One region of the Pseudomonas sp. m6p genome, then DNA from elsewhere that is predicted to be linked to it. Evidence: predicted binding sites of a transcription regulator. Region 1 holds the regulator's gene; each other region holds the start of a gene.
What was found. Region 1 encodes FliA, which starts transcription of late flagellar genes. Its sites were predicted from a motif close to CTAAAGTTTNNNNNNNNNNNGCCGNTAA; they were not measured.

Region 1 (3,276 bases):
CGAAGTGTTGAGCCTGGCGATCAGTCATGAACTGCCGGTCGCGTACCTGACCGATGGCCCACGGATTCCGGATGATCTGCATCTGCCGCGCCGTCATCAGTTGGTCAGCCGCGCCGTCAGCGTGCAAATGCAGGAAGAACCCAGCGAAGAAGCCATGGCTGACATGTTCGCTGATATCTACCACAGCCCGACCAAGCAGGTTGGCTGAGGTAATGAACAGTTTTTGTACCTACATCGATGGTCTGCCATGCATTGTTCCGGTTGTGAACGCGCAGCCAGTAATGTGGCCTCCGTCTATGCAAGACAAGGTAAAGAAATAACATGGGCAGCATGCATCCCGTACAGGTGATCGCGGTGACCGGCGGCAAAGGTGGCGTCGGCAAGACTAACGTGTCAGTGAACTTGTCTCTGGCGCTGGCAGAGCTTGGCCGTCGGGTCATGCTGCTGGACGCTGACCTGGGGCTGGCGAACGTCGACGTTCTGCTGGGACTGACCCCCAAACGCACGCTGGCCGATGTAATCGAAGGCCGCTGCGAGCTGCGCGACGTGCTGTTGCAGGGCCCCGGCGGGATCCGCATCGTGCCGGCCGCTTCCGGCACCCAGAGCATGGTGCACCTGAGCCCGGCGCAACATGCCGGTCTGATTCAGGCCTTCAGCGACATCGGCGACAATCTCGATGTACTGGTGATCGACACCGCTGCGGGCATTGGTGACTCGGTAGTCAGTTTCGTGCGCGCCGCGCAGGAAGTGTTGCTGGTGGTCTGCGACGAGCCGACCTCGATCACCGACGCCTACGCGCTGATCAAACTGCTCAACCGCGACTACGGCATGAACCGCTTCCGCGTCCTCGCCAACATGGCGCAGAGTCCGCAGGAAGGGCGCAATCTGTTCGCCAAGTTGACCAAGGTCACGGATCGCTTTCTCGACGTCGCCTTACAATACGTCGGCGCGGTGCCGTACGACGAAAGCGTGCGCAAGGCAGTGCAGAAGCAGCGAGCGGTCTATGAAGCCTTTCCGCGTTCCAAGTGCGCGCTGGCGTTCAAGGCGATCGCACAGAAGGTCGATACCTGGCCGCTGCCTGCCAACCCGCGTGGGCACCTTGAGTTTTTCGTCGAGCGCCTCGTGCAGCAAACGGCAGGGCCTGTGTTATGACCGCCAGCGGTATGAACTACTACAAGAAATCGGCACGTGACGCGCAGTACGAGTTGATCGAGCGTTACGCGCCACTGGTCAAGCGCATTGCCTATCACTTGCTGGCGCGCTTGCCGGCGAGTGTGCAGGTTGAAGACCTGATTCAGGCCGGGATGATCGGCCTGCTCGAAGTCTCGACCAAATATGACGCCAGCAAAGGCGCCAGTTTCGAAACGTACGCGGGCATTCGGATCCGCGGCGCGATGCTCGATGAAGTGCGCAAAGGGGATTGGGCACCACGCTCGGTTCACCGCAACACCCGTATGGTCAGCGACGCAATTCGCTCAATTGAAGCTAAAACCGGCCGTGATGCTAAAGATCACGAGGTTGCGGCCGAACTCCAATTGAGTCTCGATGATTACTACGGGATTTTGAATGACACGCTGGGCAGCCGGCTGTTCAGTTTCGACGATCTGCTGCAGGACGGCGAACACGAAGGGCTGCACGAGGATGGCGCCAGTGCTCATCTTGAGCCGTCACGCGATCTGGAAGATGAACGCTTCCAGGCTGCGCTGGCGGACGCGATTGCCAATTTGCCGGAGCGTGAGCGACTGGTGTTGGCGCTGTACTACGACGAAGAACTGAACCTCAAGGAAATCGGTGAAGTCCTTGGCGTCAGTGAATCGCGGGTCAGCCAGTTACACAGCCAGTGCGCGGCCCGTTTGCGGGGGCGTTTGGGGGAGTGGCGAGCGCGCTGAAGGCAGTGTGGGGACACTGCGAACGAGGCTGGTGCGGTGATGAACGGCACCGGTCTTGCTCTGTTGTGCTCCAGACAGTCATCGAGTGCTTTGCCGGATTGATTGAAATGGCGCGTCCAGGTGCTGGGCGCGTTTAAGACTGCTTGGAGGTCGAATTGGACAAGAACATGAAAATCCTCATCGTTGATGACTTCTCAACGATGCGGCGGATCATCAAGAACCTGCTGCGTGATCTGGGGTTCACCAACACCGTCGAGGCCGACGATGGCACCACTGCCATTCCGGTGCTCAACAGCGGAAGCATCGACTTTCTGGTAACGGACTGGAACATGCCGGGCATGACCGGTATCGACCTGCTGCGCCACGTGCGTGCCGATGAAAAACTCAAGCACCTGCCCGTGCTGATGGTGACTGCCGAAGCCAAGCGCGAGCAGATCATCGAAGCGGCCCAGGCCGGCGTGAACGGCTACGTGGTCAAACCTTTCACGGCTCAGGCGCTGAAAGAAAAAATCGAGAAGATTTTCGAACGCATCGGCTGATGAACGCGCGGGGGAGCTATGGAGCATAACGAATCTTCACAGGGCGATTTCGAATCGACCCTGAAAAAACACGCGGTCGAACTGGTCGAGAGCCTTGAAAAAGGCAGGTTCGGCGACGCTGTGCAACTGATCCATGAGCTCAATCAGACCCGTGACCGTGGCCTGTATCAGGAAGTGGGCAAGCTCACACGCGAACTGCACAGTGCGATCGTCAACTTCCAGATCGATCCGCACATGCCACAGGCCGAGGAAGTGTCGCAAATCACCGACGCCACCGAACGCCTGGGCTATGTGGTCAAGCTGACCGAAGCCGCGGCCAACCGCACCATGGATCTGGTGGAAAGCGCCACCCCGGTGGTCAATGGCCTGGCTGAAGAAGCCCAGGCGCTGAGCACCGATTGGGGCCGCTTCATGCGTCGTGAAGTCGGGGCTGAAGAGTTCCGCGAACTGGCGCGCCGGGTCGACGGTTTTCTGTCACGCAGCAGCACGGACAACCGTGCGGTGTCGAGCAACCTGAACGACATCCTGCTGGCTCAGGATTACCAGGACCTCACCGGTCAGGTGATCAAGCGTGTGACCCAACTGGTCACCGAAGTCGAAAGCAATTTGCTCAAACTCGTCCTCATGGCCAGTCAGGTTGACCGCTTTGCGGGCATCGAACACGACCGTGCCGCGATGCTTGCAGAAAAAGATCCACAAAAACATCTCTCGCAGGGTGAAGGTCCGCAGATTCATGCCGATAAACGAGAAGACGTTGTGTCCGGTCAGGACGATGTGGACGATTTGTTATCCAGCCTCGGATTCTAGAGTTTTGGAATTTTAGGTTTTTTGGGTTTTTAGACCTGTAG
Region 2 (3,276 bases), 3.2 Mb from region 1:
ATCCACGGCACCGGTCTGCACGTTCTGAATGATCTGGTTGATCTCGATGATCGACTCGGCGGTACGCTGCGCAAGGTTGCGCACCTCATCGGCGACCACCGCGAAACCACGCCCGGCTTCACCGGCCCGTGCCGCTTCAATCGCTGCGTTGAGCGCCAGCAGGTTGGTCTGTTCGGCGATGCCGCGAATCACTTCCAGCACCTTGCCGATGCGCCCGCTGTCGCTTTCCAGGCGACGAATCACTTCAGCGGTGTTGGCGATTTCGCCACGCATCCGGGTGATGGTGTGGATGGTGCCCTGCATGACCTTTTCACCCTGCTGGGCGGATTGATCGGCATCGTCCGCAGCGCGCGCCGCATCCGCCGCATGCCGAGCGACTTCCTGGGCGGTGGCAGACATTTCGTTCATCGCCGTGGCCACCTGATCAGTGCGGTTGAACTGCTCGTTGGTACCGCCGGCCATGGTCGTGGCGATCGCATTCAACTCGCCGCTGGCGCTGTCCAGATCACTGGCACTGCGTTGCAGGTGAGTGAAGGTTTCAGCGAGGAAATCGCGCAGGGTATTGGCGGCGGCCGCAAGGTTGCCCAACTCGTCCTGGCGGGCGTTGGCAACGCGTTCGGCGAGGCGCCCACGGCTCAACTGGGTGACGTAATCGATCAGTTTGCGGATCGGTTCGATCAGGTTGCGGTTGACCAGCCACAGGCTGAGCATGCCGATCAGCAGGCCAGAACCGAGCATCACCACAATCCCCAGCAGCACGGTGCTGTCGGCACTGGCGCTGATTTGCGCCGACTGTTCGGTGCCCTGCTTGCGCAGCTCGGCGACCAGTTCGCTCATCTGATCGCTGGTGGCGCGGTCCACGCCTTTGACCGCACTGTCGCCAGCCGTTGGATCGGCACCGGCCGCGACGTAGGCATCGCGACCTTTCTGGTAGGCGCTGCCGAGTTGGCGGTGCTCTTCACGCAGGCGTTCGATGCGGGTTATCAGCGCCGGCTCAAGGCCTTTCTGGCCGGCCAGTTCACCGAGAATGTTCTGCACATCGCGCTGACGATCTTCGAACTGGCTCCAGTATTTGGCCAGGTCCGCCGGTTGCTTGCCGCGCAGCAAGACGTTTTTCCACTCCTGCACCTGCACCTTGAATTGAAGGTTGGCCTCGTCGATCAATTGTGAGGTGTGCAAGGGGCCGGCGATCAACTGGCTGTAGTTCTGCACGCCATTGGACAGGAAATGAAAGCAGGCCAGTGCGATCAACAGCATCGCCAGCAGGCTGCCGCTCAGCAGGGCGAGAATTTGTGCTCTCAGGGATTTTTGCAGCATCGCGAGATACTCAGGACAGGGATGAGGCACGCCCGATAAGGCGTGGAATTTTGCCGGACATCCGTGTCGGCGAGCCTTGGCTCATGGCCAAGCGCGCGCAACGTAACCCAAGCGTGATCGGCGCACCAGAGCGCTTCTTGAAGAGAATCCGACCGCCGGTAAGACATTGATCTGGCGTCATTTTTTCGTCACACAAGTGTCATATCCGGTTGCGATGATGCGGCTCAGGTGAATCTGAAAATTCCACGCCAGACGCCCTCCTCGCAGCGAGCCTCCATGAACCACAGCCTCGACCTCAGTCATCGCGATCCTGATTTGTTCGGTCTGCTTTACGGCTTCCGTTTTCGTCCCGGTGAGCGTGGCCGCGAAGTCGATTCGGCGACCGCCCTGCGTTGCTTGCAAGACGACAGCGACCGTGATGAATTCCTCTGGCTGCACCTGAACCTGGCGCACGCCGCGTGTGAGCGCTGGATGAAAAGCCATCTGCAATTGCCCGAAGAGTTTTTCGAGGCGCTGCACGAAGGTTCGCGCTCGACGCGCATCGAACACGTGGACTCGGCCTTGCTGGCGGTAGTCAACGACGTGGTGTTCAACCTCAGCAGCATGGTGTCCTCGGACGTGTCGACGCTGTGGGTCTGTGTGCGCAGCAAACTGATCGTCAGCGCACGCCTGCAACCGCTGCACTCGGTGGACAAACTGCGTTCGTCGGTGAAGGCCGGCGAATGCTTTCGCTCACCGTCGGAACTGCTGGTGCACCTGCTGCGCGATCAGGGCGAAGTGCTGACGCAGATCGTGCGCAAGACCAGCATGAGCGTCGATCTGGTCGAGGACGAATTGCTCTCCTCACGGCTGTCGACCAACCGCGCCGAACTCGGTGCCAACCGTCGGGTGCTGGTGCGCCTGCAACGCCTGTTGGCGCTGGAGCCGGGCTCCTTGCTGCGCCTGCTCAACCGGCCGCCGCCGTGGCTGCAGAAGGAGGACGTCAAGGAGCTGCGCAAGTCCACCGAGGAATTTGCGCTGATCATCAACGACCTCACCGCCCTCGGCGAGCGGATCAAACTGCTCCAGGAAGAAATCGCCGCCAACCTCAACGAACAGAGCAACCGCACGCTGTTCACCCTGACCGTGGTCACGGTGCTGGCGCTGCCGATCAACATCATCGCCGGCTTCTTCGGCATGAATGTCGGCGGCGTGCCGCTGGCGACGGATCCCGAGGGGTTCTGGATTCTGGTGGCGCTGGTCGCGACGTTTACCGTGATTGCCGGGCGCTGGGCGTTTCGCAAGCGTGGGGATTACTGACCACCGCACCTGATGTTCAGCACAGATCCCCTGTGGGAGCGAGCCTGCTCGCGAAAGCGATCTGTCATTCAACAATGATGGTGACTGACACGCCGTCTTCGCGAGCAGGCTCGCTCCCACAGGGGACCTCATTGAACTTCAGATCGGTGATCTGGTTATTCAGCCAAACACTGATCTATCGCAGTCTCTCTGTAATATTTAGCAACGATCATGACGAACAAACCTTCCCTCGCTCAGGATTGTCCGCTCATGGCTACTCCCTCCCTGACCGCCGCCCGCCCCACGTCCGCCCACGGCGGCCGGCCGGCACTTGATAAGAAACCCGGTCCGTTCACTTACGTGGTGTTCTTCGCGGTTCTGGCCATGGGCATGTTGTTCACCGCTTACAGCCTGATGCACGACATGCATGAGCTGGGCACCACCGTCACCACCTGGACCCCGTTCCTGCTGCTCGGCGTGGCGTTGCTGATTGCGCTGGGCTTCGAGTTCGTCAACGGCTTCCACGACACCGCCAACGCCGTCGCGACGGTGATCTACACCCACTCGCTGCCGCCGAATGTGGCGGTGGTCTGGTCAGGCTTCTTCAATTTCCTCGGGGTGCTGCTGTCCAGCGGCGCGGTGGCGTTCGGCATCATCGCCCTGCTGCCGGTGGAGCTGATT
Region 3 (3,276 bases), 290 kb from region 1:
GACAGGTAGCACAGCAATAAAAAACCCGGAAGCTTTCGCTGTCCGGGTTTTCAGATGAAGCGGCGATCTTGCTTTTAGCGGTTAAACCGCTCCACCAACGAATACTGCGTGTTGGCAGTCTTGGTCAGCTCTTCACTCAACAACGCCGAGTTATGCGCCTGTTCCGAGGTCTGGTCCGCCAGTTCCGAAATGTTACTGATGTTGCGGCTGATTTCTTCGGCCACGGCACTTTGCTCTTCGGTCGCGGCGGCGATCTGGGTGGTCATGTCGGTGATGTTGGCCACTGCTTCGCTGATGCCGACCAGGGCCTGATCCGCTTCCAGTACCCGCGCCACACCTTCTTCCGCCTGGCGATGCCCGGCCTCCATGGTTTGTACGGCGCTGGATGCAGTTTGTTGCAGCTTGGCGATCAGGGCGTGGATCTGGCCGGTGGATTCGCTGGTGCGTTGTGCCAGTTGGCGGACTTCGTCGGCGACCACGGCAAAACCACGGCCCATCTCGCCGGCACGTGCGGCTTCAATCGCAGCGTTGAGCGCGAGCAGGTTGGTCTGGTCGGCGATGCCTTTGATCACGTCGACCACGCCGCCGATTTCGTCGCTGTCTTTAGCCAGCTGGGTGACGGTCAGGCCGGTTTCGCCGACCACAACGGACAAGCGCTGGATGGCTTCGCGGGTTTCCCCGGCGATGTCGCGACCGCGACCGGTCAGGCGGTTGGCTTCTTGTGTCGCGTCAGCAGTGCGCTGTACGTGGCTGGCCACTTCCTGGGTGGTGGCGGCCATCTGGTTGACGGCGGTGGCGACCTGTTCGGTTTCCACGCGCTGACGTTCCAGACCGCTGGAGCTGTTGTGCGCCAAGGCGTCGGACTGTTTGGCCTGATCGGTCAGGTGCTCGGCGGTGTCCTGCAGACGGGTCAGGCAGGTTTTCAGGCGCGCTTCCTGGCTGAGGATCGACATTTCCAGACGCGCCTGGGCGCCACGGCTGTCGGTGTACATCTGCGCGATCAGCGGGTCGGAGGTGGTCTGTTCGGCCAGGCGCAGCAGGCGCTTGAGTCCGCGTTGCTGCCATTGCAGGCCCATCAGGCCCAGTGGTACCGACAAACCGGCCGCGAGGGCAAAGCCCCAGTGCGAGTTCAGCGTCGCACCGATCACGAAGCTCAGCTGGCTGACCAGAATGAACGGCAACCAGTCCTGCAGCACCGGCAGCCATTTGTCGCTGGAAGGGATCGCCGACTTGCCCTGGTTGATGCGTTGGTAGAGCGCTTCAGCACGGCGGATCTGTTCGGCGGTGGGTTTGATCCGCACCGACTCGTAACCGACCACCTGATTGCCGTCGAACACCGGTGTCACGTAGGCGTTCACCCAGTAGTGGTCACCGGATTTGCAGCGGTTCTTGACAATGCCCATCCATGGCAAGCCTTGTTTCAGTGTGCCCCACATGTGCGAAAACACCGCCGCCGGCACGTCAGGATGACGGACCAGGTTGTGCGGCGCACGGATCAGTTCTTCACGCGAAAACCCGCTGATTTCGACGAAAGCGTCGTTGCAGTAGGTGATCACGCCCTTGGCGTCGGTTGTGGAAATCAACCGCTGCTGAGCCGGGAAAGTCCGTTCGCGTTGTGTAATGGGCTGGTTGTTACGCATGGTTTTTCAATCCGCAAGGCTTTGAAAGGTTGTCGGCGCTGTCAGGAAATTATTGAAGTTTTTTTTCAGATATCAGCACGGCGTCGCAAAACCGCGCTTGCTTCAACCGGCGAGCATCGGATAGGTGAACAGCGAAAAATGCAGCAGGTTCAGCCCGAAGTGCGTGGCGATCGCCGCCGCAAGCCCACCAAAGCGGTAGGCCAGACCATAGCCGACACCCGCCAGACCCGCCAGCAGCACCCAGTGCCAGCCGGCACCCACATGCGCCAGGGCAAAGAACAGCGACGCCAGCAGCAGAGCGAGGTTGTCGCCATGGGGCAGGTGCTTGAACAGTCGACTCAAACCGCCCTGTATATAGCCACGAAACAGTGCTTCCTCGACCAGCGTCACCAACAGCAGATTGTTCAGCAGCCACACCCACGCCTGATCAGGCCACTTCGGCGCCCAGGCAATCATCCCGAATAACAGTGCGCCACCCAGGGCCAGGGTTGCGCTCAACATCAGGCCGAGGACGCTGGCGTATACCGTCAGACGCAGCGAGCGGGCGGCGACGATCCACGGACAGGCCAAAAGCAGCCAGAAGCCGATCAGCGGTTTGTCCAGATTCAGGTACATCGCGAACGGCACGGCGTCATCGGTGAAACGCATCTTCGCGATGGCCCGGCCATTATCGAACCCCGGCAACCAGTGCAGCGCCAGCGACAGGGCGAGGAAAACAAACACAGCGTGGCCGAGCAACCGCGCCACCGGCACCAGCTGTTGGCGCACGGCGAAACCGGCCACCAGCAACAGTCCGAAGGAGATCAGCGCCAGCCAGCCGAGTTGGCCGAAACTCAACGCCAATCCGTAACCGAGGCTGAGAAGTGCCAGATAGGGCCATGGCAACGCCTTCATCGAAAGTCCTTGTGCAGAATTTTGTGGAAGGGCTTTCTACACGGGTGAGGGCGTGGGGACAAGTAAAGCTGTGGCGGGAAACTATGACACGCCGCAATCCTCCCTGTAGGAGCTGCCGCAGGCTGCGATCTTTTGATCTTGAAAAGCCAAAGTCAAAAGATCGCAGCCTGCGGCAGCTCCTACAGGGTTTTGTGTGTGGCTGAGGATCAGCGCAGGTTGAGTTTCGCGGCGGCGCGTTCGGTGATCTCCGAGCGCAATTTCAGCGACGGCGCAGCACGCAGGCGGGCCTCGTCGACAATCGCGCTCGGCGCGCTATCCGGACTGCCCGAATTGAACGGCGGCGCCGGCGCATATTCCAGTTGCAACTGAATCAACTGCGCCGCCTCGGCCCCCACCAGTTCAGCCGCCAGCACCAACGCAAAGTCGATGCCTGCGGTAATCCCGCCACCGGTAAACAGATTGCCGTCGCGCACCACCCGGTCCTGCACCGCAATCGCGCCGAGTTTCGGCAGCAGTTCGTGATAGGCCCAGTGGGTGGTTGCGCGTTTGCCTTGCAGCAGACCCGCCGCGCCCAGCACCAGCGAACCGGTGCACACCGACGTTACATACCTGGCCTGCGCCGCCTGACGCTTGATGAACCCCAGCGTCTGCTCATCTTCCATCAACGGCCCGACCCCGGCGCCGCCGGGAATGCAGATCACATCCAGATCCGGGCAGTCCTCGAAGGTGGTGGTCGGTTTCA

Region 2: the regulator FliA is predicted to act here: its motif matches at 1,432-1,459, upstream of ACYZUM_RS18825 (methyl-accepting chemotaxis protein).
Region 3: the regulator FliA is predicted to act here: its motif matches at 1,670-1,697, upstream of ACYZUM_RS05965 (methyl-accepting chemotaxis protein).

The regions. Positions count from the first base shown of each region.
Region 1 covers NZ_CM147084.1:977,313-980,588, forward strand. Annotated here, with positions in the region: gene flhF (flagellar biosynthesis protein FlhF) at 1-208, shown strand, start outside; gene fleN (flagellar synthesis regulator FleN) at 322-1,152, shown strand; gene fliA (RNA polymerase sigma factor FliA) at 1,149-1,889, shown strand; gene ACYZUM_RS04605 (chemotaxis response regulator CheY) at 2,057-2,428, shown strand; gene ACYZUM_RS04610 (protein phosphatase CheZ) at 2,447-3,235, shown strand.
Region 2 covers NZ_CM147084.1:4,132,329-4,135,604, forward strand. Annotated here, with positions in the region: gene ACYZUM_RS18825 (methyl-accepting chemotaxis protein) at 1-1,317, opposite strand, end outside; gene ACYZUM_RS18830 (transporter) at 1,594-2,616, shown strand; gene ACYZUM_RS18835 (inorganic phosphate transporter) at 2,866-3,276, shown strand, end outside.
Region 3 covers NZ_CM147084.1:1,271,653-1,274,928, forward strand. Annotated here, with positions in the region: gene ACYZUM_RS05965 (methyl-accepting chemotaxis protein) at 75-1,640, opposite strand; gene ACYZUM_RS05970 (CPBP family glutamic-type intramembrane protease) at 1,743-2,534, opposite strand; gene inhA (isonitrile hydratase) at 2,741-3,276, opposite strand, start outside.